Regions from separate parts of the Vreelandella arctica genome, predicted to be linked through region 3. Evidence: predicted binding sites of a transcription regulator. Region 3 holds the regulator's gene; each other region holds the start of a gene.

Region 1 (10,280 bases), on a different contig from region 3:
ATACTGTCGAGATCAATATCGCCAAGCGATTCATCACGCAGCATGCCTGCATTGTTAATTAACAGCGTGATCACTTGCCCGTCGAGCGCCGTTATCAGGCGGACGATATCATCTGGCTGGGTCACATCAATGCTCTCAATCACTTGATTAGCCACGCGTTCGAGCTCTTCCGACGACTGACGGCAAACGCCTATAACCTGCCACCCAGCGTCAAAATAGTGCTCTGCCAACGCTAAACCTACGCCGCGATTGGCTCCCGTAATTACCACTGTCGGCTTCATGTTTGTCTCCCTGTTGCCATTTATAATGCGTCCTACCCAGCCTAGGTGATAATCGCGCGATTGGCTTTCTGACAGTCATGGCATTGCCGTTCGTTATCATTCCTTACCACGTTGTCATCGCTTGTTCATCCATTTGACTCGGCAGTGTCATTCACTCTGCCCACACTGCATAAAAACGTGATAAAGGGATGGATCGCTTATGCGGCTCTGCATCGTCAGTGAAACATGGTCACCGGATATTAATGGCGTTGCCCATACGCTGAGCCGGTTAAGCTACGAACTTCGTCGGCAAGGAGTGCCGGTTGATGTTATTCGTCCTCGCCCAAGAACCCCTAGTCATGCAACGGGGGTGAACAGCGAACTGCAAGTGCAGCGCCTTGCTTTACCCGGCTATTCCGATGTTCAGGTGGGATTAGTCACACCCGCCACATTACGACGCTTTTGGGACCAACATCGCCCTGATGTTATCTACTTAGCAACCCAAGGCCCGCTCGGCTGGGCTGCTCGTCAAGCGGCACGGCGGCTCAATATCCCTCTAGTGGCGGGTTGGCACACGAACTTTGATCACTACTGCGAAGATTATGGTGTTACTTGGCTGGCATCGACCACACGGCGCTACCTTCGCTACTTTCATAATGGCTGCGACCTAACGTTAGTGCCTACCCATCAGCAAGCTAATACGCTTCAACAGCAAGGGATCCGGGATATCCATGTGCTTTCACGTGGGCTAGACGGAGAGCGCTTCTCGCCTGCTCATCGTGATACACAATTGCGCCAGCGCTGGGGCGTAGGCGAACATCAGCCGGTCGCACTTTATGTTGGTCGGTTAGCCGCCGAAAAAAACCTCACCCTGCTCCATGAAAGCCTTCAAGCCATGCGCGAAGTGCGTCCCGATATCGCTCAGGTCATCGTAGGCGACGGCCCTGCGCGGGCACAGCTGGAAAAAGCACTGCCGGACGCGCATTTCACCGGCTTCGTGGGGCAGGAATCGCTGGCTCGCCACTATGCCAGTGCCGATCTGTTTATTTTCCCCTCACTTTCAGAAACCTGGGGGAATGTGGTCGCAGAAGCAATGGCCAGCGGCTTAGCCGTGGTGGCTTATGAGCATGCTGCCAGCGCCGAACTCATTAATAGTGGCTATAACGGTATTACCGTTCCCGCTGGCAATAGCGCTGCCTTTCAGCAGGCAGCGGTCGAGCTGTGCCAGCACCCCGCTGACTACGCGCGCCTAGGTCGAGTAGCGCGCTTACGTGCACTTGAACAGAGCTGGACAGGGATTGCAGAGCAGTTTCTGCGTTATTTACACCAAGCCCAGGAGGCTCACCATGCGCCCGCGTCCGCTTGTCGTATTCGACCGTCTTGATTTACTAGAGTGGCAATTATGCCAGCGCATATCGCGGCTCTCGCTGTATCGCCCCTGGCGCATTACTCTGCAAGCTGCCAGCCGCTTAGGTGATTGGCCGGTATGGGTGCTGCTGATTCTGGCCCAGCCCTGGCTTCAACCAAACGGCTCGTGGCGGTTGATGCAGTACAGCGTTATTGCGCTGTTTGCCATAGCTGTATATCGCCTGGTAAAAACACGACTCTGTCGTGAGCGGCCCTTTATCACCTATAGCGAGGGCATCCTGTGCTGTGAACCGGCACGTGATCGTTATAGTTTTCCCAGCGGCCACACCATGCATGCGGTGATGTTTAGCGTATTAGTAGCCGCTCACACCCCCTGGCTACTACCGGTGATCCTACCGCTATCCCTACTGATTGCGATCTCCCGCGTCGGACTGGGGCTGCACTATGTGAGTGATGTACTGGCAGGCGCTGCATTGGGCTATGCCTTTGCCTTGGTCAGCCTTTATTGGATGGGGTAATGGCCGTTTTCTTCCGACTTATTTTTACCGCTTATTAACCGTGGGCTGGCTTGCATTTGGCTTGCTCTATTTCGAGCGTATGGTGCCTGAGCGAGGCAAAGGCCGTTGGAAGCACTAACGCAAAATGCCTGCTTACGCGGGCATTTTAGTTATTTTTAAATAATTGTTATGGTTAGAGCAGTTGGTTAAATGTCGGGAGGCATGTCATCGCGCTCGTCCATAGTGGCCATGAAAGATGTCTTAAACATCATATACACACCAACCCCCGAAAACCCTAAGAACAAAACAAACATGCATAACATCAATGCCATCGCCATAATCTTGTCCCTGGTCGTGTGCGGTCGTTACGTTGACGTTTTCTAACCGCTACATTTGGTTTTATCGAAAGGATAGACTAAAACACAGGTTTTATCTGTACGAGAGCTGTGTGTACAAAAGCGATGCAAAAAGCTAAATTTTAAAATATATAAAAATCAAGTACTTAAAATATTTTTCGCACGCAAAAAGACCACCCCGTTTTCACGAGATGGCCGTTTTGCACCGACTCCACTCCTTGGTCTGATGAACAGCGCCTCCTTGCGCTGCAACCAGTGAGTGGGCGGATTGTCCTTTAACTTAACTCCCTGTTTGTCTTTCGGCGTCCTGCCTTCCTTTTTTCTCTCAACCCACTCACTTAGTTACTAATAACAATTATCTAAACGGCTAGAGCTAAACAACTGAACTTCTACGCAACTACTCAGTAGCTGCAGGGACTGCGCCAAGCCATGCCAATAATCAACATTAATAATTAAAAACAATAACTTAAAAACAACAAACATCTCCAAATAGGCTAATTTCCCTGCACTTTTGATGTGTAGAACTGGCACATGCGACATAAGCACACGTTATCAAGACACATCTATCTAGCTGAAACACATTAAAATGATGGCGAAACGGCGCAACAGCGATTATTTTTGCTAACGAACCTTCCCACTTTGCTATAAAAAGGCTTTGCTTTAAAAAGTGTCCAGACAGCTCTATCAATGTTTGACGCACGCCCATGCCTTTGAGGAAACCGCTATGAAACGTACTATTGCGCTTGCCATACTCGTCATGACCACACTTCTGTTGGTAAGTGGTTGCAATACCATTCGGGGTGCTGGTGAGGATATCGAACAGGGTGGAGAAGCTATCCAACGCTCAGCGAGCTAAACGTGATGATGACTGTTTACTTATCCCACGGCCTAGAGAGCGGCCCAGGGGCACTTAAAATCCAGGCACTAAAAGGCGTTGCTGAAAAACTAGATGATTGTGAGCCCGTGGTAATGGACTATCGAGGCATGGCAGAGCCCCAGCAACGTCTTCAGCATCTTTTACAGGTGATAGCCGAGCGCGGTGATGACCCTGCCCACTGTGTACTGGCAGGTTCAAGCCTGGGCGGGTGGCTAAGCGCGGCCGTCAGCGCTCAGCAGCCCGTATTAGGCTGTTTTTTGTTAGCCCCCGCGTTAGGCATAGCCGCCTACCCTGAAACGTCGCCCACCATCCAGGCACGCCACACGCACATTGTTCACGGCTGGCGCGATGATATCGTTGCCCCTGAACCGGTGATTGAACGTGCTCGCCTGCAGCGGCTGTCGCTGAGAATGGTGGACGATGATCACCGCTTACACGCCAGCCTCGACACCATTTTGGTCGATTTTGAGCGCTTTCTATGTCAATGCAGCGCGGACTCTCAGAACGACGCATAACCGCTGACCAAAACAAACATTCGACACAAGCAACCAAAACCTATACAAATGGTGTACACCAAAACCAGATAGTGAGGAAATTGCTTATGTTTGGCATGTTTAAGCGCGACCCCAAAAAGAAACTCCAGCAAAATTATGAGCGTAAACTGCAAGCCGCGATGGAAGCGTCTCGTAACGGCGATATGCGCGCCAATGCCACCCTTACCGAAGAAGCTGAGGCGATATTGGCTGAGATTAAACGCCTTGAGCAGTAACGACTGCTTAGCCTTTACTCGTCAGCCAGTGCTGGCAGCAGCGTTTTTAATTTGCGGGTCAGTGTATTACGCCCCCAGCCAAGCAGTTCAGCGGCTTCACCTTTGCGTCCACCGGTATGCTTTAAAGCGGTTTCAATCAGAATCCGCTCAAAATCGGGCACCGCCTCTTCCAAAAGATGGGTATGGCCTTCGGCCAAGGCATGATCCGCCCAGTCGCGAAACGCCGTACGCCAATCGCCATGGGCGCTACTTTCGGAAGCGCTTGGCGAGCGCAGTTCCTGCGGCAAATCTTCAACCAGGATTTCACGCCCCGACGCCATCACCGTCAGCCACCGGCAGATATTTTCCAACTGCCGCACGTTACCGGGCCACGGCAAGCGTGTTAGGTGGGCTTCCGCTTCACTGGTCAGCACCTTGATATCGGTAGTCAGCTCTTTCGCCGCTTCGGCCAGAAAGTGTCGGGTTAAACGTGGTATATCTTCGCGCCTTTCAGCCAGTTTCGGCAGGTGGATACGAATCACGTTCAGGCGGTGGAACAAATCCTCCCGGAAGCGGCCGTCATCCACCAGCACTTCTAGATTTTGGTGAGTAGCGGCGATGATACGCACGTCCACTTTGACCGGCGTATGCCCCCCGACGCGATAGAACTCACCATCCGCCAGCACGCGCAGCAGGCGCGTTTGGGTTTCCGATGGCATATCGCCTATTTCATCTAAAAACAGTGTGCCGCCGTTGGCCTGCTCAAACCGCCCTTGGCGCTGCTGTGCCGCCCCAGTAAAAGCACCCTTCTCATGGCCAAACAGCTCCGATTCGATCAAGTCGCGAGGAATCGCCGCCATGTTCAACGCGATAAAGGGTTTACCGGCACGCGGGCTATGCTGATGCAGCGCCTGGGCAACGCGCTCTTTACCCGTCCCCGACTCCCCGTTGATTAACACCGTGATATGCGAGTGAGAAAGACGGCCAATGGCGCGAAACACCTCCTGCATCGCGGGCGCTTCACCAATAATCTCAGCGTTTAAGCCTTCCGGCACGGCGACCGGTCGTTGGCGTTCCCGGGCGTGGGCCACGGCGCGGCGCACCAGCGCCAGGGCTTCATCAACGTCAAACGGTTTAGGCAGGTATTCAAACGCCCCGCCCTGATAGGAAGCGACGGCGCTGTCTAGGTCGGAATGGGCGGTCATCACGATCACCGGTAGATCGGGATGCGCCTCGCGTACTCTCGCCATTAAGTCCAGGCCGTCGATGCCTGGCATACGAATGTCGGTGACCAGCACGTCGGGAGGGCTTTCCAGTAAACGCGCAAGGGCTGTATCTGCACGCTCAATACACTCAACATCGAGATCGGGCTGCGCCAAGGCGCGCTCCAGCACCCAGCGGATAGCGCGGTCGTCATCGACAATCACCACCCGCGCAACATCGGTACGTGTAGCCTCAGTCATGACGCTTCTCCGGTAAAATTATTACCAATGGAATCAGTAAACGAAATTCGGTATGTCCGGGTCGTGAGTCGCATTCGATCAATCCTTGATGTTGGTGCAAAATCGACTGGGCGATCGATAACCCAAGGCCACTGCCTTCTGCGCGTCCTGACACCATCGGGTAGAACAGCGTTTCCTGCAGCGTATCGGGAATGCCTGGGCCGTTATCAATCACCGAGACTTCACTGACTAAGCGGTGGCGTTCCGCCCCGAGGGTAAACTGTCGCCGGGCGCGGGTGCGCAATATTAAGGTAGGTTCAGGGGTTTGAGCATCGCTCATGGCTTGCACGGCGTTGCGTGCAACGTTGAGTACCGCTTGAATCATTTGAGATTCATCGCCGGAAAGGTCGGGCAAACTGGGGTCATAATCGCGGCTAATAACAACGCTGGGATGCTCGGCAATTAACAGCGCGCGTACACGCTCCAACACCCGGTGAATATTGACCGGCTCATGCTTAAGCACACGGTTAGGGCCCAGCATGGAGTCGACCAAGTCGCGCAGCCGATCCACCTCTTCCACAATGATATGGGTATATTCGCGCAGCGCCGGATCGTCTAAATCCCGTTCTAACAGCTGTGCAGCACCACGAATCCCGCCGAGCGGGTTTTTCACTTCGTGAGCAAGCCCACGGGCCAATATCTTGATGGTTTCTTGGCGAGTGGTCAGCGCCTCTTCACGCGAGATCTGCATTAACCGATCCCGCGGCTCCACTTCTAACAGTAACTCGTCGTCCGATAGCGGCGTTACAGTGTAGTCGACCGTCAGCGGCTCACTGTTCAGCGGCGTAATACGCGCTTCTCGCTGGGTGTAAGGATGAAACGCATCCCGCGCTTTAGCCAATACCTCATCGATGCTGTCAACACCGCCCAGAAGCGTATCTAGGCTGATGCCGTGAACGCGGCTTAAGCTAACCGCTAGTAAGGCTTCAGCGGCAGGGTTCATCCAGCGCACACGCAGCTCGCCGTCCAGCAGCAGTACCGCCGTGGTGAGATGTTCAAGCAAACGCTGATGCATGGTGGTGTCCTGAGAAATTACGTCTTCCATCGCCGTTGCAGACCTACAGGTGGATAATCAATGAGGGAACTGCAAAAAGCGCGCCAATTATGCATTTATGCCTAGTTGCACGGCTTGCGGGCATAGCAATAAAAGAAGATGGATCGTTTTAGCGCAATCACCGCGCCAAATGCCTCCACAACCGCACCAATTTAGTGCATTCGAGATTTTAACCACCCGGTCTAAGGAACCGTAATCGTCACTGCGGGCGTGCGGTGCTGTAAACGCTGGCTACTATCCAGTAGCTCTGCTTGAAGCTCGTGCTGCCCCGCAGGAAGCCCCGTTAACCAGAAAACATCACTGTGCAGCGCGGTCTGGCTAATCTCTCCATTCACTATCAGCCGCACTTGGTGGTCATCGCGCAGCGGAGGCGCAATAGCCACTTCCACCGCGGTGCTTCGCTCCGGCAGCCGTGCGCCTTGCTGGGGCAGTGCAATCGAAAAATGGTCATACGGCATAAAAGGCTGCCCTGGCTTGCCACGTGGGCGCCCAGTAGCGGGCGTGGCTACACTGGCCGTAGCTGCGCTTAACCCAGGCGGCAGGCTTGGCAACGGTGCCAATTCCAACGCCTCCCCGCCGCGGCCAGGGTTATCGGTAAACGTAACGTTGCCGTGCTCATCAATGACCCTGAAAACCGTTTGCCCAAAAGCCGCACCTGACATGATGGCCGCCCCGATGCCCAGCAAAGCGGCCATCAAGAAGCTGATCGTGTACGTGGTTAGCTTGCCCATACTGCTCCTCACACTTGTCACACCCTCAATAACGAAAAACCCCGCCGAAGCGGGGTTTTGATACTATTTTGATCAACTGCGTTTTGATCAACTGCGTCTTTATCAACTGTTACCACCGCTAGGGTGATGGTAGCAGTTAGGTGCTAAAAGCGCTGATTAGCAGCTGTAGTACATATCAAACTCGATGGGGTGCGTCGTCATACGGATACGCTCCACTTCTTCCATCTTGAGTTCGATGTAGGCATCGATCATTTCGTCGGTGAACACGCCACCTTCGGTCAGGAACGCACGGTCAGCGTCGAGGGCTTCCAGTGCTTGATCCAGGCTGTGTGCTACGGTCGGTACTAACTTGCCTTCTTCTGGCGGCAGGTCGTACAGGTTTTTATCCATTGCATCGCCAGGATGGATCTTGTTCTTGATACCGTCGATACCGGCCATCAACATGGCAGAGAATGCCAGGTACGGGTTGGCAGTCGGATCAGGGAAGCGAGCTTCAACACGCTTGCCTTTCGGGCTAGCGGTGTAAGGAATACGGATAGAAGCAGAACGGTTACGGGCACTGTAGGCCAGCATGACCGGCGCTTCAAAGCCAGGTACCAGACGCTTGTACGAGTTGGTAGAAGCGTTAGTAAAGGCGTTTAGGGCACGGGCGTGCTTGATGATGCCGCCGATATAGAAAAGCGCCATTTCAGACAGGCCAGCGTACTCGTCACCGGCGAACTGGTTCTCACCACCTTTCCAGAACGACTGGTGAACGTGCATACCAGAACCGTTGTCGCCTACCAGCGGCTTCGGCATAAAGGTCGCCGTTTTACCATACGCGTGCGCCACGTTGTGGATCACGTACTTCATTTCCTGCACTTCGTCAGCTTTCTTCACCAGCGTGTTGAATTTAACGCCGATTTCGTTCTGACCCGCGTTGGCAACTTCGTGGTGGTGAACCTCGACAGTCTGGCCAATCGCTTCCAGGGTGTTACACATCGCGCCACGAATATCGTGGAAGCTGTCAACCGGGGGAACCGGGAAGTAGCCGCCTTTAACGCGCGGGCGGTGGCCTAAGTTACCGCCTTCTACCTGGTTACTGGTCGCCCAAGCGCCTTCGTCAGACGTGATTTTGTACATGGAGCCCTGAATGTCAGACTTCCAATGCACTTCGTCAAAGATAAAGAATTCAGGCTCAGGACCGAAAAACGCAGTGTCGCCCAGGCCAGTAGACTCTAGATAAGCTTCAGCGCGCTTGGCGATGGAGCGCGGGTCACGATCGTAGCCCTGCATAGTGGCCGGCTCGATGATGTCGCAGCGCAGAACCAGCGTCGCATCTTCGGTGAAGGGGTCGAGATAGCCAGTGCCATCTTCCGGGCGCAGAATCATGTCGGATTCGTTAATGCCCTTCCAACCTTCGATAGAAGAGCCATCAAACATCTGGCCATTCTCAAAGAATTCTTCGTTCACATCGCGAGCAGGCACAGTCACGTGCTGTTCTTTACCGCGAGTGTCGGTGAAACGCAGATCTACCCACTTAACATCATGTTCTTCAATTAGCGCGAGAGTCTTGGCTGACATAGAGTCCTCCGGTATGAGCGTGGCTTAAAGTTAACGACTGTAAGCTACCGATAAATGTGTTGTTCGACAAAATACGCGCTAAACCGCACGTTTGTCATTCTTGTTCGCTCAACGTTTGCCTGACATTAGTGAACAAATCGCTCAGCGAGCATTTCAGACCGGCTATCGTTTTAGCACGTCGTAGGGCTTATGCCTACGGCCCGCTAGCCGCTTGCAAATATAATGCAGAGAACATGCCAACCCTGCACCAAGATGGCATAAAAAATCAGCAACCAATTGTTTTATAAACGTTAAAAAGTGGACAAGGATGCCTCTTGATGACGCATAGCAGCTAAATGCTGGTTCGGCAGCTGTTTAAAAAAGCCATAGCGCACCAATACAGGGCAAAAATAATGTTTTATGCGCCAATAAAGTGCATGAATAATAGTGAGCCCTCTTTTTTGGCTCGCAAGTTTTTTTACTTGCTACCCAAATAAGCCAGATACTACAATAAATTACAATTTGATAGATTTGCTCACAATCGGAGTCGGCAAATGGGGTCGGTTTGCTTTATCGTTGATGCCATGGTGACGGGTAACATGTTGCCACGCCACTTAAAATCCATACGTGATTCTGGCGTAGCCGACCACTTGCTGCCCATTTTGGTAACCAGCACGCAAGCCCATGCGCGTCTCAGCTCGATTGAGCAGCGCTACCACACTCATTGCTTGATCACCCCCAAGCTACCACTAGGCGCACGCCTCAATAAAGCAGCCTTTGCCAGCCAAGCTGAGTGGTTAATTATTGCGCTGCAGAAGCAGCCACTGCCTGCCAGCCTCTGGGGCTCACTCTACCCGCAATTGAACACCTACAACCTTGATGCCTTAATTGTTGGCCTTGCTCAGCCATCATTAGCCAAACGCATCCTGCGCCGCTTATTGGCAAGCACGCTGCTGTTACCGCCCTACATCGCCGTCAGGCGGGCCTGGCTTGAGCGCTTAGGTGGATTTGATCCCGAGCTGGATGACGCCAGCGCGATTGACGATTTTTTACAGCGTTTGCATGACTGCCCCACTCGCTTAAAAACGTACAGCGGCCGCTTGCTTAGCCAGGCTGCTGAACACACATCCGCCATGCTGCCCAACGACCCGGATCTCGCTTACACATCGAAGCGGTAAGCCGTGCCTTTCGATTTATGCACTCACATATTTCCATTACCGAACCTTCAAGCGCTTGCCAAACAGCATCGCTCCCAGTGTGGTGGTATTCGCCAATTTATTAAGGGCCACCGACCCGGCGAGTCCCACGACGATGAGTACCAGCGCATACACCCCAATCGGCAACG
Region 2 (10,280 bases), on a different contig from region 3:
CCGACTACGGCGAAGGCTTCGGCGTCGATCCTGGCAACGCAAGCCGCACTAACACGGTTCGCGCCTTTCGCTTCGATCACGGCACTCTGGGTCATCACTCGGATACCCAGCGAACGGGCCTGTTCAACAAGCTCACCCTGAGGGTTTTCACGCGCATCGGCGATGGCGACTACCTTACGGCCCGCCTCATGCCAGTCCAGCGCTACACGGTACGCGTGGTCATTGGTTGCCGACAGCACTAACGTTTGCCCCGGCACCACACCGTAGCGACGGATATAGCTTGAAACGGCGCCAGCGACCAGGTTGCCAGGCACATCGTTGTTGGCGTAAACCAGCGGACGCTCATGGGCGCCGGTGGCCAATACGACTTCGCTGGCACGCACCCGGTGCAACCGGGCACGGGCCTGGCGGCGACCGCCAATGTCAGGGGCGCTATCAGCCACGTGCTCCGTCCGGCGCTCATGTAGGGTGACAAAGTTATGATCGTGATAGCCGTTGGCCGTGGTACGCGGCAGCAGCGTGACATTCTCCATGCCGCTGAGCTCACTCAGAACCTGCTCAACCCACTGCGCTGCCGGCGCATCATCGATCAGCTCACGGCTGTCTAACAGTGAACCGCCCATTTCCTCTTGCTCATCGCAGAGAATGACCCGTGCGCCGCTGTGCGCTGCTGTCTTGGCGGCGGCTAGACCAGCCGGGCCGGCGCCGATAACCAACACGTCGCAGTGCTGATTGATATGCTCATAGCGATCCGGATCGGCTTCCGTCGGGCTACGGCCCAGCCCTGCCCCCTTACGGATATACTTTTCGTAGGTCATCCATAGCGAGGCCGGCGCCATAAAGGTTTTGTAATAAAAGCCAGGGGGCATAAAGGTGCCGCCCAACTTTCCAATCATGCCCATTAAATCCCGCTGGACACTAGGCCAGCCATTCGTGCTACGTGCCGTTAGCCCTTCGTAAAGCGCCTGCTGAGTAGCGCGCACGTTGGGCACTTGCGCTGCTTCAGTGGCACCCAGTTGAACCACCGCATTAGGCTCTTCAGCGCCTGCCGCGACAATGCCGCGTGGGCGTGAATACTTAAAGCTGCGGTTGACGATATCAACATTATTGGCAAGCAAGGCCGAGGCCAGCGTATCGCCAGCATACCCTGTGTATTGCTGGCCATTGAAAGTGAAGGTCAAGGGGCGAGACCGGTCGATACGACCGCCCTGCTGTAATCGATTAGCCTGACTCATGCTCGCGCCTCCTTGTTGAGTGCTTCGCTTTCCGGCTGTGACCCAACGGTTTGCCAGCCGCCTGACGCCGCCTGGACACCAGCCTGTTTATCTTTTCCAGGAAGATCAGCCGCCGTTATGGAAGGCTGCTCACCCATTTTGTAGGTTTCAAGAATCGCGTAGCTCACAGTATGACGGGTGATGTTGAAGAACTTCCGACAGCCTACCGAGTGCACCCATAATTCATGGTGAACGCCGCGCGGGTTATCGCGGAAGAACAGGTAATCCCCCCACTCGTCGTCAGAGCACGTCTCAGGCTCTGCCGGGCGCTGAATATGCGCCTGCCCCCTGGGGTGAAACTCTTCTTCTTCGCGGTACTCTTCACAGTACGGACAATAAATGTGGAACATGACAGTGCCTCCTTAGTGCGCGACACCCGCAGCGCCATGTTCATCAACAAGCGCACCGGTATTAAAACGATCGATAGAGAACGGGGCGGCCAAGGGATGAGCTTTCCCCTTCGCCAACGTAGCCGCAAACACATGCCCGGAGCCCGGTGTGGCCTTAAAGCCCCCAGTACCCCAACCGCAGTTGAAAAACAGCCCTTTCACAGGCGTGGCCGATAGAATCGGGCAGGCGTCTGGGCAGGTGTCAACGATGCCGCCCCACTGGCGGTTCATGCGTACCCGCGAGAAGATCGGGAACATCTCTACGATGGCCTGAAGAGTATGCTCCACCGTCGAGTAGCTGCCGCGCTGGCCATACCCCAGATACCCATCAATACCCGCGCCAATGACCAGGTCGCCCTTGTCCGACTGGCTGATATAACCGTGTACATGGTTAGACATCACCACGGTATCAAGCACCGGCTTGAGCGGCTCAGAAACCAGCGCCTGCAACGGGTGTGATTCTAGTGGCAGCTTGAAGCCCGCCATCTTGGCCAGCACGCTGGAGTTGCCCGCGGCGACACAGCCGACCGTTTTAGCTCCAATATCGCCCCGGTTGGTGTGAACCCCGACGACACGCCCATCATTAATCTTGAATCCGGTGACTTCCGTTTGCTGGAGTATGTCGACGCCACGTGCATCGGCACCGCGGGCATAGCCCCAGGCCACTGCATCATGCCGTGCTACCCCGGCACGCGGCTGCCAGGAAGCGCCCATGACGGGATAACGAGCGCGCTTGGAACAGTCGAGGATCGGCACAATTTCTTGCACCTGACGTGCGTCCAGCGCCTCGCTATCAATGCCATTAAGACGGTTGGCACTTACTCGACGCTGAATATCGCGCATGTCCTGCAGCGTGTGGCCAAGGTTGAGCACGCCGCGCTGTGAAAACATCACGTTGTAGTTGAGATCCTGGGATAGGCCTTCCCAAAGCTTCATGGAGTGCTCATAAAGAGCTGCCGATTCATCCCATAAATAGTTGGAGCGCACGATGGTGGTATTACGTGCGGTATTACCGCCACCCAGCCAGCCTTTCTCGATCACAGCCACATTGGTGATGCCGTGTTCTTTCGCCAGGTAGTAAGCAGTCGCAAGACCGTGACCGCCCCCGCCGACAATGATCACGTCGTACTCTTTCTTGGGGATGGGGTTGCGCCACTGGCGTTGCCAGTTTTCATGGTGACTGAGCGCATGTTTGACCAACCCGAAGCCGGAATAATGCTGCATAGACTTTCTCCTCGATCGGCTCCGTTAGAGCCTAGTGACGGTCAGGCTCAAGCTATCGATGTTTCGCTAACGTTCGACGCGGCGTTGCCATACACCGGGTAACGAGCGCACAGCGCCGCCACATTGTTGAGAACATCGGCCTCCACTTGGTCAGTGCTTTCCTGCTTGGCCAGCACATCAAGGATGTCGCAAATCCAGGTCGAGAGCTGCTCGCAATCTTCCTCGACAAACCCGCGGGAGGTCACGGCGGGCGTACCGAGGCGCAAGCCAGAGGTGACAAAAGGGCTCTGCGGGTCGTTCGGCACGGCATTCTTGTTAACCGTGATGTGCGCCCGGCCCAAGGCGGCATCTGCGTCTTTTCCAGTCACCCCTTGCTTGATTAACGACACAAGGAACAGGTGGTCGTCGGTGCCGCCCGAAACAACATCATAGCCACGTTCAACGAAGACATTCGCCATGGCGCGGGCGTTGGCAACCACCTGCCGCTGATAGTTGACGAAATCCTGGCTCATCGCTTCTTTAAACGCCACGGCCTTGGCTGCGATGACATGCATCAATGGGCCACCCTGCTGGCCTGGGAACACCGCGCCATTTAGCTTCTTATAGAGCGCCTCATCACCATGATCCGATAAAATCAATCCGCCACGAGGCCCGCGCAGGGTTTTGTGCGTTGTGGTGGTCACCACATGCGCATGCGGCAACGGGCTGGGGTATAGGCCTGCGGCGACTAAACCGGCGACATGCGCCATATCAACCATCAGATAGGCCCCCACCTCATCGGCAATCGTCCGGAAGCGGCGCCAGTCAACGACTCGCGAATAGGCAGAAAAGCCTGCGATGATCATTTTGGGCTGATGTTCACGTGCCAGCCGCTCAACTTCGTCGTAGTCGATCTCTCCTGTGTCCACATTCAGACCGTACTGAACCGCATGATAATGCTTGCCGGAAAAGTTGGGGGCCGCGCCGTGGGTAAGGTGACCACCATGGGCAAGGCTCATGCCCAGCACGGTGTCTCCCGGCTGAATTAGCGCCATGAAAACGGCAGCGTTGGCCTGGGCTCCCGAGTGAGGCTGCACATTGGCGTAATCTGCGCTGAATAAGTCGCGCGCCCGGGTGATGGCCAGCGATTCAACCTTATCGACAAACTCACAACCCCCGTAATAGCGTCGCCCTGGGTAACCTTCAGCGTATTTATTGGTCAGTTGAGAGCCTTGGGCCTCCATCACCGCTCGGCTGGTATAGTTCTCAGAAGCAATTAATTCAATGTGCGCTTCCTGGCGGATGACTTCTTCTGCAATGGCTTCAGCAACCCCAGCATCAAACGCATCAAGGCTAAATTGGTTCATAATTCTCTCCTGGTTCTATCCCGGCATTATCGTTGTCGGATCAGTGTCCTAATAAGGAAGATCGCGCTTACCTGGATTTAAAGCCAAGAAGGAGGGTCAAGAATTGAACAAATGCGACAAGTTTTATGAACGCGGCCAAGGCACGGGGGTTATAGAGAGGTAATCAATAGAAAGTTAATTATTTTTGAAGAGCAACAACAAAGTTCAGTGATGTATTCTAGGTCTTTAAGACAGGGTGGCATCATGAATATGCAAAAAATGAGGATCGACTGAGACGCCATTCACCTGATCAGCATGTTTACGTACATACGACGGCGTCAATCCAAAAAAAGCGCGAAAATGACGCGAGAAATGTGCTGTATCGGCAAAGCCGCAGCGGCCACCTATCTCCGTGACGCTGTTGCCGGTGTAGTGAAGTAGCCATAAGCCGTAGCGCAAACGTAATTCTCGAGAGAACTTTTGGGGGCTTACTCCTAGCGTCTCTCGAAAGCGTCGCTCTAGATGGCGCCGCGTGGTACCCACACGTTCAGCCAGTACGTCTACCGGTATAGGGTTACCTAAATGCTGTTCAACTATCGCAATGGCACGTCTAACCATGCGGTCATCAATTTTGACATAAACAACGGGTTGGGGTTGAGCATGACTACCTGGTCGAGGTTCATCGATGAGCATGATATGCAGGCTCTTCATAGCCCACGCTTTACCCATATGACGCTCGATAAGATAAGCAGCTAAATCTGCAGAGGAGGCTCCGCCTGCACAGGTTATAATATCGCCTTCGTCGATAAAAAGCTGGTCAGCTACTGGCTCAATAGAGGGAAAGCGCTGGGTAAGGTCACGATGATGGTACCAACTGATACAACAACGGCGTTTCTCCATCAGTCCCGCTTGGATAAGGACAAAAACGCCGGTGCACACGCCGACTAACGGTACATTTTCCGCTGCGGCCTTGCGTAAGTACTCTATTGCCTTTGAATCAACTTGGTTATGCTTGTCCAGCACCCCGCCAATCACCACGATGTAATCAAACTCGCAGGGGGCCTGCAGAGGTATACAGGGTGTAATGGCAGCGCCACAACTCGATTCTGCATCCTCGCCAGTGCTGGTCATGAAAGACCAATGACAATGCAGCTGACGGCTACGATCCCCCTCATCGGCAGCTAAGCGCAAACAGTCTGCAAAAGCAGCAAAAGGTAAAAGCGTAAAGCGATGTAGCAATAAAAATCCCACAGATAAAGGTTCATACTTAAGGTCTTGAGATTTAGTTATCGTCAAAGCCACAATGCCCCTATCATATTAAAAATATTACTTTCTAACTGAGTCAGCACATTGACTCATGAACCATTCCCGAAACATAGAGACAGTTTCATCTGTTGCTTTATCTTCACGGTAAGCAAGATAATGACGCGTGCCTTCAAGCACTAACTCTTTATCAATAGGCTTAACGAGTTGACCATCAGCTACCAAAGGGCCGACAAGATGATCCCACCCTAACGCTACTCCTTGATTTTTCAATGTCATATGTATCAGCATACTATAGTCATTGGCATTGAACGTATGGATTGCATTCTGAGAACTTCCGGCACACTCCAGCTTATGGATGGCTAGCCATGACTCCCAGTTCACATGCTCCGACACTTGCGAGCGTCCGTAAGGGCTTAAGTTAAGTAGCACCCCGTCGCGCAACCCTTCCAAGGTGTTTATTTCAGGATGGGCTGCGAGGTAGCTGGGCGTACAAATGGGATAAATCACATCATGAAATAGGGGGATGCTGTGATAACCCTCCCTGACTTTCTGCATTTTTGTAATGAAAATATCTGGATATACCCCCGGTTCCATCGTGAGAAAGTTCTCGGTCGAGAGAACCTGAAGGTCGATATTGGAATGCATGCTAAAAAAGCTTGGCAAGCGAAGCGACAGCCAAAACGCTGAGAAGGCGGGGGAGCAGCACAGGGTGAGCGTCCGCTTTGCGTTGGAAACCCGATTGTTTCGGATGCGGTCAGCTGCCTGGGCAATATTCAGGAAAGATAGCTGGGCTGCATCGAAAAAAATCGACCCTTCCTGGGTAAGCTCTATCGAGCGTCCTACCCGTTTGAACAAATCGGTGCCCAGAAACCCCTCAAGCTCTCTTACTTGGCGGCTGATCGCTGCTTGTGTCACGCAAAGCGACTCTGCGGCGCGGGTAAAGTTCTGGTAACGAGCCGCGGCAACGAAAGACTTCACCGCCGTCAGAGACGGCATTCTGATAAGCGTCTGATTTGGTGCTATATGTTTAGTCATAAAGTGAATTAGTCACATGCAGCGTTGTTTTCATTATAGAGCTTTCAGGATTGCTCATTGCCCTAGGCCACCACGTACAGCGTACCCTACTTCAAAATGTCCAACGGCAACAGACAAAATTCACATGCGGCACCGCACCGTGAATTGGGCAAAATAACGTTTGCCGTACCACACGCTTGGTTATCTCAGCTAACAATACCATTTGAAAGCAGTAGCCTCGGCTGGATGTCGCGTTCGCTCTACAGTTTTGCCTTACTCAGCCATAATCGTCTTGGTATTTGTCGACTGAAAAAGCAAATACATGTTGGCACTCAACAAGTAAATTATCAGGAAAATTATTAACTATCATAATCTTGCTATACCCCTGGCACCAATAGATCACTTATCGCACTTCGGGACTGGTCTCCGCCACCCTATGTGTTTTGGTAGCACTGCCCCGCTTTGCTTTTCCTTCTGTTGCTTCTGTATTTGTAGTGAAAGACACGAATTCAGGATAAGCAGACATACCGCATTCGTGAACATCCATCCCTTCGAACTCTTCTTGTTCGCTGACGCGTAAGCCCATCGTCATACGGATGATCCACAACACCAGCAAACTAGCCCCAAACATCCAGGCAAAAACAACAACCGCACCGATCAGCTGGATCATGAAAGACGCATCTGGATTAGTCAGGACGACGGCCAGGACCCCCCATACGCCAGCACTTCCGTGTACCGAAATGGCGCCGACCGGGTCGTCGATTTTCAACCGATCAAGCCCCAATACGGAAAACACCACCACAACACCACCAATAGCACCGATCACGACTGCCATTCCTGGGTTGGGCAAGAGCGGTTCAGCGGTAATCGACACCAGCCCGGCCAGGGCGCCGTTGATCACCATGGTCATGTCCGCTTTGCCGAACATCAACCGGTAGAGCAGCGCTGCAGCCACCATGCCTGATGCGGCGGCCGTATTGGTGTTAACGAAGATACGGGCGACCGCATTGGCATCGTCTACGCTGGCAATTTTCAGCATTGAACCACCATTAAACCCAAACCAGCCCATCCACAGAATGAACATGCCCAGCATGGCAATCGGCAGGTTGGCACCTGGAATAGCCCTGACTTCGCCATTAGGGCCAAACCGCCCCTTGCGCGGGCCGACCAGCAAGACCGCTGCCAGCGCGGCAGAGGCGCCCGCCATGTGCACCACGACAGACCCGGCAAAATCCTGGAAGCCCATCTCATCAAGGAAGCCACCGCCCCACTTCCAAAAGCCATTCACGGGGTAAATCACCCCCACCATGAACACGGCAAAAATCAAAAACGGCCACAGTTTCATACGTTCAGCTATTGCCCCAGAAACAATCGACATGGTGGCTGCCGCGAACACTGCCTGAAAAATAAAGTCGGCCATGGAAGAATAATAAGGCGCCCCCTCCCCAGCAGAAATATCCGACACGCTATGATCACTGCCCAACATGAAACCCAGGCCAGGGATCACGCTGCTGATCGGGTTAGCGGGATACATCACGTTATAGCCCACTATCAGAAAGACGATACAGGCCACCGAATACAACATCGCATTCTTGGTGAGTATTTCGACGGTATTTTTTGATCTGACGAGCCCTGACTCCAACATGGCAAAGCCGCAGGCCATAAACATGACAAACACCGTACAGACAAGAAAATAAAAAGTATCAAGCGCATAACTGAGCTCTAAACTTATTTCGTTCATTTTATTACCCTTAAGCAATCATTTAAGTTATAAGTTGAAATGGTCGAGCGTAATCACCTACCCCCTTTTCTGCTAAGCGGCAAGCTCGTAAAAGCAGCAATCGCGCTAGTGCACTTTCAGCTCTTTTACTTAACGCAGTATTTTTACTAAGCACGTTTTTTATTAAACACCGCATTTTACTAAACACTGTATTCAAGAAGCATTATTCATGCCAAGAAACAAAACGCTTAATTACCAAACACGTAGAGGCCACTCATGATAACCACGAGCCGTTTTAGTGATTTTTAGGTTTTAGACAGCACTTTCTGGTGCAAAAAGTACATTAAAAAAGCCCCCACCCATAACAGGTGAAGGCTACATGCTATATAACAGTGCCTTGTCCTTGCACGCGCATGGCTTAGAACTGTTGTCCTGGAATCCAGTTAGTACCGGCAAGCGGCACCCTGGCCATCGCTGCGGCTTCGATATTCAAAGCGACCAAATCTTCCGGCTCCAGGTTATGGAGATGAGATTTTCCGCAGGCTCTTGCTAGTGTCTGCGCCTCTAGCGTTATTACTCGCAGATAGTTAGCTAACCGCTTACCGGCAGCCACCGGATCCAGACGCTTGCTCAGTTCGGGATCCTGGGTGGAAATACCCGCTGGGCACTTGCCTTCCTGGAAGTCATCATAGTAGCCAGCTGCAGAACCGAGCTGCTGGTACTCTTCTTCGTAACGTGGGTGGTTATCGCCAAGCGCGATCAATGCCGCGGTACCGATTGCCACGGCGTCAGCCCCCAGGGCAATGGCTTTAGCAACGTCAGCACCGTTACGAATCCCACCTGAAACGATTAACTGCACTTCACGATGGACACCCATTTCCTGTAGCGCCTGGGCGGCTTGCGGAATGGCAGCCATGGTGGGAATGCCTACGTGTTCAATAAACACATCCTGGGTTGCTGCTGTCCCGCCCTGCATACCGTCGAGCACCACAACATCGGCGCCCGCCTTAACGGCTAGTTTGACGTCATAGTAAGTGCGGGTGGCGCCCACCTTAATGTAGATAGGCACCTGCCAATCAGTGATCTCTCGCAGCTCAGCGATCTTGATGGCCAGGTCGTCCGGCCCGGTCCAATCAGGGTGACGGCAAGCGCTACGCTGGTCAATACCCATGGGCAGATTGCGCATCTGTGCGACGCGATCCGAGATTTTCTGCCCCAACAGCATGCCACCGCCACCTGGCTTGGCGCCTTGGCCCAGCACGATCTCAATGGCATCGGCTTTGCGCAGGTCATCAGGATTCATGCCATAACGCGACGGCAGATACTGATAGACCAGTTTAGTGGACTGGCCGCGCTCTTCGGCGGTCATACCACCGTCGCCAGTGGTCGTTGAGGTGCCCACCTCTGATGCGCCGCGTCCCAGGGCTTCTTTCGCCTGCGCCGACAAGGCTCCAAAGCTCATGCCCGCAATGGTCACCGGAGTATCAATCACGACCGGCTTCTTGGCGTAGCGAGTCCCCAAGGTAACGTCGGTACCGCACTTTTCACGATAGCCTTCCAGCGGGTAGCGCGACATGCTCGCCCCCAGAAACAGCAGATCATCAAAATGCGGAACCTTACGCTTTGCCCCCCAGCCGCGAATATCATAAATACCGGTTTCGGCGGCGCGCTGGATCTCGGCGATGACGTCTCGACCAAAGGTCGCGGACTCTCTCAGTGCCGGATTACTCTGTTTATCGGTCATGTCAGGCTCCTGATTAGTAGGCCGAGGCGTTATCGACTTTGAAGTTGTATAGCTGGCGTGCCGACCCATAGCGCTTAAAGGCAGTAGGATCTGTTTCAACCCCGGCACGCTTAAGCAGGTCGCTTACTTCATCCAAGTGCTCTTGGCGCATTTCTTTTTCAATGCAATCAGCGCCCAGGGAAGTGACCGAACCTTTGACATAGATATGTGCTTCATAAATCGAATCTCCCAGTGCTTCACCTGCATCGCCGCACACTACCAGGCATCCCGATTGCCCCATGAAGGCGCTCATTGGCCCAATATTGCCTTTGACGACGATGTCGA
Region 3 (10,280 bases):
CTGTGGCGACGACCTCCCCGATCTTGCGGCTATTAAGCGTTGTGGCGTCGGCATTACCGTACCCAACGCACCGGATTATATGCACACCCACGCCGACTGGACCACCGAACGCCTGGGTGGCCACGGTGCCGTGCGCGAAATCTGCGATACGCTGCTTGAAGCTCAAGGGCACTGGAGCGCGGTGCTCGACACCTACCTGCACGGCCGCAATTAAATGGTTAAACGCTTTAAAGTACGCATCTGGCTAGCCGGACTGGTGATTGCCTTAGGGGCTCTATTGGTATGGCTTGACCCCCGCGGGCCTCAAGACATCAGCATCGACCCCGACGCACAGGCTCAAGAGCCAGGCCACGTACTGGAAAATGCTGAGATCACCCTGTTCGGCGATAACGGCAACGTTTTGCAGTCGCTAAAAACGCCGCGACTTATCCATACGCCGCAGCGAAGCGAAACCTGGACGGAAGAGCCTCAAGCGGTACTGTATGATAGTGAAAACCGTCAGTGGCTGGCTAGCGCCGATGTAGGCACGCTCAACACGGCCACCCAGGCACTGTTGATGTCGGGCTCGGCTAGACTGATCGCGCCGGATGAAGGCTGGCAGCTTGATACCGAGCTATTGCATTATGATGGCCTTAATCAACATGCTTGGAGTGAAACACCGGTATTACTGCAGCAACCGCCCCAGCAAATGAGCGCTTCACGTATGGACGCGTGGCTTAACACCAGCCAGGTCCGCCTAAATGATAATGTGCGCGGCACACACCCCCCGGCCACGCAACCTTAAGAGGAGCCGCCATGAAAGCCATTATTTATACAGCCCTTTTCTCCACCACTCTTTTTGCCCTCACGATGCCGTTATCGGCACTGGCCCAAACGTCACAACAAGCCCCTGTAGAAGTGGAAGCTGACCGTTTAGATCTCGACCAGCGGGCCGGCACCGCCGTTTACACCGGGGATGTAGATATTCGCCAAGGCGAAATGCAGTTGCGAGGCGAGCGTGTTGAGATCGAACGCAACGAGGCTGGCGAACTATCGAAAGCGACATCCACCGGTGAACGCGCCTACCTGCGTCATCAAGTGGAGGGCCAAGATGGTCCCACTGAAGGCTGGGCTCGACGGATTATTTATCACGTCGCTGAGCGCCGCGTAGAGCTGATTGACCAAGCCGAGCTGATCCAGCTAGAAGACACGTTCACCGGCGGGCGCCTTGAGTATTTTATTGACCGTGAAGTGATTCAAGCACGCTCTGACGTTGACGGCAGCGAGCCCCAGCGCATACGTATGACCCTTCAGCCTGAACAATAGGGAGCAAAGCTGTGGCAACTGCTGACACCGCGCCGATCAAAACCCTCTATGCCCACCATTTGGCTAAAAGCTACAAACGCCGCCGAGTGGTTAAAGACATCAATTTGGAGATCTGCCAAGGCAGCATTGTCGGCCTACTGGGCCCCAACGGCGCGGGTAAAACCACCTCGTTCTATATGATTGTCGGGCTAGTCAAATCCGACGCGGGCAAAGTGGGTATCGACGATGTGGATTTAACCCGCGCCCCCATGCACGAACGTGCAGCGGCAGGGATTGGCTACCTACCTCAAGAGGCGTCTATTTTTCGCAAGCTCTCGGTTGCCGATAATATTATGGCGATACTCGAGACCCGTAAAGAGCTTAACCGTAGCGACCGCGAACAGCGCCTTGAAGCGCTACTCGAAGACTTCCACATTACCCATATTCGCGACAACCTGGGGATGAGCCTTTCGGGTGGCGAGCGTCGGCGTGTAGAAATAGCCCGCTCGCTAGCCACTGAGCCCGCCTTTATTTTGCTCGATGAGCCTTTTGCAGGCGTTGATCCCATCTCGGTAGGTGAGATCAAAACCATCATTCGCGCGCTGAAGCAGCGCCATATTGGCGTACTGATTACCGACCACAACGTACGTGAAACCCTGGATATTTGCGACATCGCCTATATCGTTGGGGATGGGCAAATCATTGCCAGCGGTTCACCCAGTGCCATTCTCGATAATCAGAAGGTCAGAGACGTATATCTGGGTGCTGATTTTCGCCTCTAAACTGATCAGCGGCGCCTACAATCACTGCCTGCCCATAAACCTATTTTTTGGTTCTGTAAATAGCGCTCTGCAACAACTTTACTACCAATGGCATGTTTATTGCACTTGCAACCGATACTCTCTCGCACTAGGGTGAAGCTTTCCGATTAACGCGTGGTTCTCAGATGGTCATGAAAGCTTCTCTACAACTGCGTATTGGCACACAGCTGACCATGACTCCTCAGCTGCAGCAGGCGATTGCCCTATTACAACTCTCTACGCTGGATCTGAGGCAAGAAATTCAGCAGGCCTTGGATGCCAATCCCATGCTTGAGCAAGAGGATGAATTCAGCGAACAGGCTGTCAGCGAGCCTAAAGAGGAGGAGTGGTCAGAGAGCATACCCACTGAACTGTCGGTAGATAGCGACTGGTCAGATACCTATCAAGATTCAAACAGCCTGGGCGGCAACAGCAGTGAAGGCCCAGATTTTGAGCGCCAAGCCGCCGGACAAAGCCTTCATGGTCACCTGCTTTGGCAGCTTGCCATGACGGATTTCAGTGTTCGTGAACAGCTCGTTGCAGAGAGCTTAATCGACGCACTGGATGCCAACGGCTACTTGACCCAACCGCTCAATGATATTCGTGAAGGCCTACGCGCCCAGGGAATTGACGGGCTTAGCCAGCGCGAAGTAGAAACGATTCTGCTCAAACTCCAGCAGTTTGAACCGACCGGCATCTTTGCTCGCGATCTGCGCGAATGTTTGATGCTGCAACTCGCAGCCCTCCCGGACGACACACCGCTACTCGTCCCCGCTCGCCGCTTAGTGCGCCAGTTTCTTGAAGCGCTGGGTAAAGACGACATACGCCTACTCAAGCGCCGCTTAGGGCTCGACGACGAGCAGTTGACCGATGTCATTCAACTGATACGCAGCCTCGACCCACGCCCCGGTAGCGCCTACGGTGACACCGCCGACAGCTATGTGACGCCCGACCTGGTAGTTCGCCATAACCACGAAGGCTGGCACCTAGAGCTCAACCCAGAAGCCTTGCCGCGGCTGCGCATTCAGCCCGATTATGCCAGTTTGATAAAGCGTGCGGACAAAAGCCAGGACAACCAGTTTCTTAAAGAGCACCTCCAAGAAGCGCGCTGGCTAATCAAAAGCCTCTCCAGCCGTAACGATACGCTGCTGCGCGTGGGTCGCGAAATTATCACCCGGCAAATTGGCTTTTTAGAGCACGGCGAAGAAGCCATGAAACCGCTGATATTGGCTGACATAGCAGAAGCCGTGGAGATGCACGAATCAACGATTTCACGGGTCACCACGCAAAAATATATCCATACGCCCCGTGGTGTGTTTGAACTTAAATACTTTTTCTCAAGCCAAGTGAGCGGCCAAGATGGCGACAGCCACTCCAGCACCGCTATTCGCGCCAGGCTCAAAAAACTTATTCAGGAAGAACCGCCGGGCAAACCGCTTTCTGACAGCCGCTTAGTCACGCTACTGGATGAAGGCGGCATTCAAGTAGCGCGTCGTACAGTGGCTAAATATCGTGAAGCCATGGGCATCCTCTCGTCCAGCGAACGACGTCGTCTTCGCTAGCACTCGTCAACGATTAAGGGAAACTCTCGACAAGGGCTTTGCAACGCGGCAAAAAGGGTTACAATCGAAGTACAGTCCGATGGATAAGGAGTACGTCAATGCAAGTAAATATCACTGGTCATCACGTAGATCTGACTGACGCCTTGCGTGACTATGTCAACGAAAAGCTTGAACGTGTAGAGCGCCATTACGACAACATAACCACGGTGCAAGTCACCTTATCAGTGGAGAAAGAGCGCCAACAGGCCGCCTGCACACTGCACGCCGCAGGTGCTGATTTACATGCGGAAGCCCTCGACAGTGATATGTACGCCGCTATCGACGCCCTAGCGGATAAAATCGATCGACAACTCGTTAAACATAAGGAAAAAGCACAAGCCCGCGCCCAAGGCGCAGGTGTGCGTTAATTCAATGACGTTGGAAACCATACTCCCCCCGGAACGCGTTCTGTTCGACGTGCCCGGGGGCAGCAAAAAAAGGGTGCTGGAATTTTTCAGCACCTTTATCGCACAAAATACGCCCAGCCTGGACAGCCAAGAAGTGTTTAGCCGGTTAATCGGTCGAGAACGCTTAGGCAGCACCGGTATCGGCAATGGCGTGGCTATCCCACACGCACGCAGCCCGCACTGTTCGGCGCCTATCGCTGGTTTTTTAAAACTGTCAGAAGCGATTGATTTCGACGCCATTGATGGCGACCCAGTTGATCTGGTGTTTGTCCTACTTGTACCCGAAGAGGCAGACGACACGCACCTATCCCTACTCGGCCAGGTAGCGACCATCATGAATGATGCGGATACTCGCCACCAGCTGCGCAAGGCAGGCAGTCAGCGCGAGCTGCTTGAGCTTATTACCGCCAAAATGCGTGAGCATTCAACGTCCTAAGTCGTTAACGCCAATTTAAGTTGTGAAAGCCAACTAATGGTATTTTACACGCTAAGTTGATGCTTCGCCCACCACCCCCAATGCAGCTTGATCTAAGCAAAGCGAGACTCTATGCAACTGGTGATCATTAGCGGCCGCTCCGGGTCAGGTAAATCTATCGCCTTACAAGCGCTGGAGGATCTTGGCTACTACGCCATTGATAACCTGCCCGCCATGCTGCTCGGGTCGTTGGTGGATCAATTACGCGATCAGGGCGACCGCGCTCATTTGGCGGTCAGTATTGATGCGCGTAACTTACCTGGCGCACTGGAACGTCTGCCCACGTTATTAGAGGAACTGTGCCAGCGTAAGATTGATTTTCAAGTTATTTACCTGACCACCGATGCCCGCATCCTGCTTGAACGTTACTCCGCTACCCGGCGACGCCATCCGCTGACCCGAGATAGCGAGATGACCCTGGAAGAGGCGATCAACAAAGAAGAGGAGACGCTAGAGGATATTCGCGATCTAGCCGACCTAGTGATCGACACATCGCGGTTGTCGGTACACGACTTACGCCGACGCATTACCGACCAGGTGGCACATCAGCGGCCGGATAAACTGACGCTAACGCTTGAGTCATTCGGTTATAAACGTGGTGTACCACTAGATGCCGATTTAGTATTCGACGTTCGCTGTTTGCCCAACCCTTACTGGGATCCAACGCTGCGCCAATTCACTGGCCGCGACGCTAACATCGTCGCTTTCTTAACCAGCTATCCGATTGTCGATGCCATGAGCAACGATATACAGGCATGGCTTGAGCGCTGGCTGCCCGCCTACCAAAATAGCCAGCGCAGCTACATGACCATTGCCATTGGCTGCACGGGGGGACAACACCGCTCGGTCTATATGGTTGAGCAGTTGGCTAAACGGCTGGCGCCTGGAATGGGTGAAGTTCAGCTGCGCCATCGGGAGCTAGGCTTGCAGTACACGCTAAGTGAGCAGCCTGATGCCGCCTTGGATAACCCACATCATACTGACGAGCGGCAAGAGACTTCCTAAGCGCTTCTACCCATTAATGACACCACTCGGCAAAAAGGAACCAGGGTGCCAGAAAGAATACTTACACTTACCAATCAACGCGGACTCCACGCCCGCGCGGCGACAAAACTGGTCAAATGCGGCCAGCGCTATACGGCTAAAATAAGGGTTTATAAACAGCAACAGGTCGCCGACGCCGCCAATATTATGTCGTTGCTGATGCTGGCGGCACCCTGCGGTACCGAGCTCATCATCAACGCCGAAGGCGATGACGCTGAACAGGCGCTTGATGCGATTCAAGCGCTGTTCGATGCCCGCTTTGAAGAAGATCAGTAATCGGTTCTGGTTGCTAAAGTTTAAGTTGCTGAGGATTAGTCACCGGCCACCGTCATGGCGTCAATTAACCAACTGCCCGTGTGAACACTGCCACGGGTATCGGTGTCATCGCCAATCCCCACTAACCCGGCGAACATCCGCTCCAGGTTACCGGCAATGGTGAACTCTTCGACCGGGTACTGCACTTCACCGTTCTCCACCCAAAAGCCCGCCGCCCCGCGGGAGTAGTCACCGGTCACGCCATTGACGCCCTGACCCATCAGTTCTGTCACCCAAATTCCCTGCCCCATCTCCTGCAGCAAGCTATCACGGGATTGCAACGGCGCCATTAGGCGTACATTACGCGCCCCACCGGCATTACCCGTGGTTTGCATACTCAGCCGCCGAGCACTGTAAGAAGAGAGCATATAGCTGGCAATAGAGCCCTGGTTGATAAAGCGGTTATTGCGTGTCTGTACCCCTTCTCCATCAAATGGCGAGCTCGCCGTGGCACCGACTTCCATTGGCCGCTCTTCAAGGCTGAACCAATCGGGAAACAGCGGCGTACCGAGCCGATCACACAGAAACGAGGCTTGGCGGTATAACGCCCCGCCGGCGATACCGCCGAGTAAGTGACCAATCAAACCACCGGCTAACGACGGATCAAACAGGACCGGAAAGGTACCCGTGGGCGGACGTTTGGCACCCAGCCGACGCAATGTGCGGGCAGCCGCTTCACGGCCCACCTCGGCAGGGTCACGTAACGCTTGTGGATCACGGGCAGAGGTATAGTCGTAGTCGCGCTGCATACCGCTTGTATCTTGGGCGATCAGCATGCACGACAGCGAATGGCTGCTGCCTTTTTGAGTGCCTAAAAAGCCGTGGCTATTGGCGTAAACGCGCACGCCTTCACCGCTTGAGAGTGACGCGCCGTCCGATTGAGAGATGCCTTCCACATCACGCCCCGCCTGCTCGCAGGCAAGTGCCAATTCAATCGCTTGGTCGGTGGTGAGCGCCCAGGGATAATGCACTTTTAAGTCCGGCAGCTCGGTCGCCATCAGTGAGCCATCGGCCAACCCTGCCGCCGGGTCTTCACCGGTATAGCGAGCGATCGCTAGCGCTTTCTCCACCGCTGCCTGAATCGAGGCGCTGCTGGCGTCTGTAGAAGAAGCGCTGCCCTTACGTTGGCCCACGTAAAGCGTAACGGCGATACCTTGATCGCGCGAAAGCTCAACCGTTTCAACTTCACCCTGGCGAACGCTGACGCCTATGCCTTGATCCACACTTGCGCCTACCTCTGCGGCATCCGCGCCCAATCGCTTCGCCAGCGCTAGCGCCTCTTCGGCCCGCGCGGTCAGTAACGACTGCTGAGCAGATGCATCAAATGCTTGTGCCATATGGCCTCCTTTTTCAACCGAATGACTCTCAACCAAATATCTTTCAAGAGAGTGCCTTTCAAGAGAGTGTCTTCGGCGAATCAATGTTGTACTCGCAGCTGTTATAATGCTGCAACGAATCTTGTCAGTGAGTCACACTATGCGTAAGCAACGTCCCGATCCAGTTGAAGTAGAAGACCAAGAAGAACGCCCTAGCAAATCGCAACTCAAACGTGAAATGCATGCTTTACAAGCACTTGGGGAAACCTTAATTGCCATGCGACCGGCAGAACGCGCCCGCTTCCCGCTTTCCGACGATATGCTACGCGCTATCGAGGAAACCTCGCGCATCCGCTCCCATGAGGGCCGCCGCCGCCATATGCAGTACGTCGGCAAGTTAATCCGTAAAGAGGATCTGGCTGCCATTCAGGCCGTGTTCGACTCCATTGATCAACAGCAGGAGCAGCGCGACCACGCTTTCCACCGCCTCGAAAAATGGCGGGAGCGCTTAATTGACGAGGGCGATGAGGCTGTCGACCTATTCATGACCGAACACCCCGATGCCGACCGCCAAACGCTGCGTCAATTAATTCGTAACGCTCAGCGGGAACGCGAACAGGGCAAACCGCCGACCAGCTCGCGTAAACTCTTCAAACACCTGCGCGAAACGCTCGCTCTTTAAGGCCTGCACTTAAGATTGCGTACCGCCGACGGTCAGCTCATCCAATTTCAGGGTAGGCTGGCCGACACCGACCGGCACGCCCTGCCCCTCTTTACCGCACACGCCAATACCAGTATCCAACGCCATATCATGACCAATCATGGATACCCGCTGCATCGCTTCTGGGCCGTTACCAATTAACGTGGCTCCTTTCACCGGCGCCGTTACTTTGCCATCTTCAATGAGGTAGGCTTCGCTGGCGGAGAACACGAATTTACCCGAGGTAATATCCACCTGGCCGCCGCCAAAGCTGACCGCGTAAATACCGCGCTTTACGCTTTTGATAATATCGCTAGGCTCATCCTGACCAGCCAGCATGACCGTATTGGTCATGCGTGGCATCGGCAAGTGGGCGAAAGATTCACGTCGCGCGTTTCCTGTGGGCGCCATGCCCATTAATCGGGCATTGAGCTTATCCTGCATATAGCCCGTTAAAATGCCGTCTTCAATAAGCGGCGTATACTGACCCGGTGTCCCTTCGTCATCCACGCTCATCGAGCCACGGCTATCCGATATCGTCGCATCGTCGACAATGGTGACGCCTTTAGCGGCCACGCGCTCGCCCATCTTGCCGGCAAAGGCGGAACTGCCTTTACGATTGAAATCACCTTCCAGGCCGTGCCCTACCGCTTCATGCAGCAAGATCCCCGGCCAGCCGGATGCCAACACCACAGGCATTTGCCCTGCGGGTGCATCGATGGCTTCCAGGTTGACCAATGCCTGACGCACCGCCTCTTTGGCGTAATGCTCCGCCACTTGATCATCGCGCAGTTTAGCCATGGAGTAACGACCGCCACCACCGGCGCTGCCGCGTTCGCGACGCCCATTCTTAACTGCAATCACGCTGACATTGAAGCGCACCAGCGGGCGGATATCGGCCGCCAACGTGCCATCACTAGCCCGTACCAACACCACTTCATAAGTGCCCGATAAGGAGGCACTTACCTGGCTAATACTGGGATCGGCAGCACGCGCCACACGGTCAGCCTGTTTCAGCATGGCGACTTTTTCTTCAGCACTCAGGCCGGCCAAGGGATCAATCCCTGCATAGCGCGACATGGCGGACACTGGACTAACCAGCTGCCCAGGCAAGCGCTTACCACTGCGCACAATGCCAGCCGCGGTGCGACCGGTATCCATCAATGCATCAGCGGTAATTTGGTTGGAGTAGGCAAAACCGGTCTTCTCACCCGCCAGCGAACGCACGCCGACACCGCCATCGATATTATAACTGGCCTCTTTTACCTCGCTATCTTCCAGCACCCAGCCCTCTTGCCAAGTCCGCTGAAAATAAAGGTCGGCGTAGTCAATACCCGCGCCCATGGCGTAGCCTAGCCCTGTTTCCAGAGCGTCTAAATCCAATCCTCCGGGAGTCAACAGGATGGCTGCAGCGGTATCTACATCACTTTTATATGCGGTCATTGGGGGCCTTCTAAAGTAACCTGCGGCGAGGTCCAAGGGCCTCGCACGCGATAATGAAGCGTTGTGGCGCGATCTAGGGCATCGCCAAACAGTTGATCGGCGAGGAATAGCGCGCCGCCGACGATGGGCGCACCAACGGCAATGGCCGCAATCGGCAAACTTTGCGTCACTGGCAGTGTGACGCCAAGCCGCTGGTCAAGTTCACGCGTTACAAGGTCGACGTTGCCTGTCAACGTTAGGGTGGTGGCCGGGGCGTCAATTTGCAATGGGCCGCGAAGTGTTAGCAGTCCACCGGTTACATCGGCGGTACCGTTGACACGGTCAAATGCAGTGCCTTGGCCGGTAACGTCAGAAAAATCCAAGCGCAGCCGTCGTAAGATGTTATCGAAATTGAGCAAGCCGATTAACCGCGCCGGTGCCGATTCCAGGGTGACAAAGCTGCCGTCACGAATGTCAGTGCTGATATAGCCATCGGCATGCCTTAACGCCAGTTGCCAGGGGGCGCCCGGCCAATCCAGCGAGGCCACCACATCGGTGCTGCGGCTGCGCATGGCCACAGGCTGGTCTAGGCGCTCAAGGGCGGTGCCGATATCCCCACCTTGAATTGAGATGTCCGCACGGGTGTGGCTGGATGCGGCGTTACCCTCCCAGTGCAGCTCGCCTCGTGCGGAGAGCTGGCCCAGGGTCAAACCAACCGGAGTGAGCGAAAAGCGCTCTCCATCGGTTTTCCAGTAGGCGGTCAACGGACCGAAACGGCGGGGCCCCATGGAAATTTCGGCTAACCGTAATCGCCCATTAGGCACATCGGCCAGCCAATCGGGAATGGCGGCTGGCGCCTCGCGCTGGGTTTTAACCGCTTGCATCCAGGAGTCTGGCGTAGGCGAATCACTATCAT

What was found. The regulator sigma-54, encoded in region 3, starts transcription at its own class of promoters, with help from an activator protein. The targets are predictions, from matches to a motif close to TGGCACNNNNNTTGCTNT.
Region 1: a site for sigma-54 is predicted at 6,692-6,709, ahead of glnL (nitrogen regulation protein NR(II)). Genes of this name have one in related genera too.
Region 2: a site for sigma-54 is predicted at 8,430-8,447, ahead of V8L70_RS17295 (ammonium transporter). Genes of this name have one in related genera too.

The regions. Positions count from the first base shown of each region.
Region 1 covers NZ_JBANSN010000006.1:137,969-148,248, forward strand. The annotation lists gene V8L70_RS07545 (SDR family oxidoreductase) at 1-281, opposite strand, end outside; gene V8L70_RS07550 (glycosyltransferase family 4 protein) at 481-1,644, shown strand; gene V8L70_RS07555 (phosphatase PAP2 family protein) at 1,607-2,146, shown strand; gene V8L70_RS07560 (entericidin A/B family lipoprotein) at 3,206-3,337, shown strand; gene V8L70_RS07565 (YqiA/YcfP family alpha/beta fold hydrolase) at 3,343-3,873, shown strand; gene V8L70_RS07570 (DUF6435 family protein) at 3,960-4,127, shown strand; gene ntrC (nitrogen regulation protein NR(I)) at 4,142-5,569, opposite strand; gene glnL (nitrogen regulation protein NR(II)) at 5,562-6,623, opposite strand; gene V8L70_RS07585 (DUF4124 domain-containing protein) at 6,845-7,393, opposite strand; gene glnA (glutamate--ammonia ligase) at 7,550-8,956, opposite strand; gene V8L70_RS07595 (hypothetical protein) at 9,490-10,113, shown strand; gene V8L70_RS07600 (acyltransferase family protein) at 10,150-10,280, opposite strand, start outside.
Region 2 covers NZ_JBANSN010000024.1:42,968-53,247, reverse strand. The annotation lists gene V8L70_RS17325 (sarcosine oxidase subunit alpha family protein) at 1-1,235, opposite strand, end outside; gene V8L70_RS17320 (sarcosine oxidase subunit delta) at 1,232-1,624, opposite strand; gene V8L70_RS17315 (sarcosine oxidase subunit beta family protein) at 1,637-2,887, opposite strand; gene glyA (serine hydroxymethyltransferase) at 2,935-4,233, opposite strand; gene V8L70_RS17305 (GlxA family transcriptional regulator) at 4,459-5,343, opposite strand; gene V8L70_RS17300 (LysR substrate-binding domain-containing protein) at 5,539-6,474, opposite strand; gene V8L70_RS17295 (ammonium transporter) at 6,896-8,233, opposite strand; gene V8L70_RS17290 (FMN-binding glutamate synthase family protein) at 8,631-9,956, opposite strand; gene V8L70_RS17285 (GltB/FmdC/FwdC-like GXGXG domain-containing protein) at 9,970-10,280, opposite strand, start outside.
Region 3 covers NZ_JBANSN010000008.1:178,722-189,001, forward strand. The annotation lists gene V8L70_RS09930 (KdsC family phosphatase) at 1-214, shown strand, start outside; gene lptC (LPS export ABC transporter periplasmic protein LptC) at 215-784, shown strand; gene lptA (lipopolysaccharide transport periplasmic protein LptA) at 796-1,305, shown strand; gene lptB (LPS export ABC transporter ATP-binding protein) at 1,317-2,066, shown strand; gene V8L70_RS09950 (RNA polymerase factor sigma-54) at 2,231-3,646, shown strand; gene hpf (ribosome hibernation-promoting factor, HPF/YfiA family) at 3,745-4,053, shown strand; gene V8L70_RS09960 (PTS sugar transporter subunit IIA) at 4,058-4,528, shown strand; gene rapZ (RNase adapter RapZ) at 4,640-5,572, shown strand; gene V8L70_RS09970 (HPr family phosphocarrier protein) at 5,618-5,887, shown strand; gene pmbA (metalloprotease PmbA) at 5,923-7,263, opposite strand; gene yjgA (ribosome biogenesis factor YjgA) at 7,403-7,924, shown strand; gene tldD (metalloprotease TldD) at 7,934-9,385, opposite strand; gene V8L70_RS09990 (YhdP family phospholipid transporter) at 9,382-10,280, opposite strand, start outside.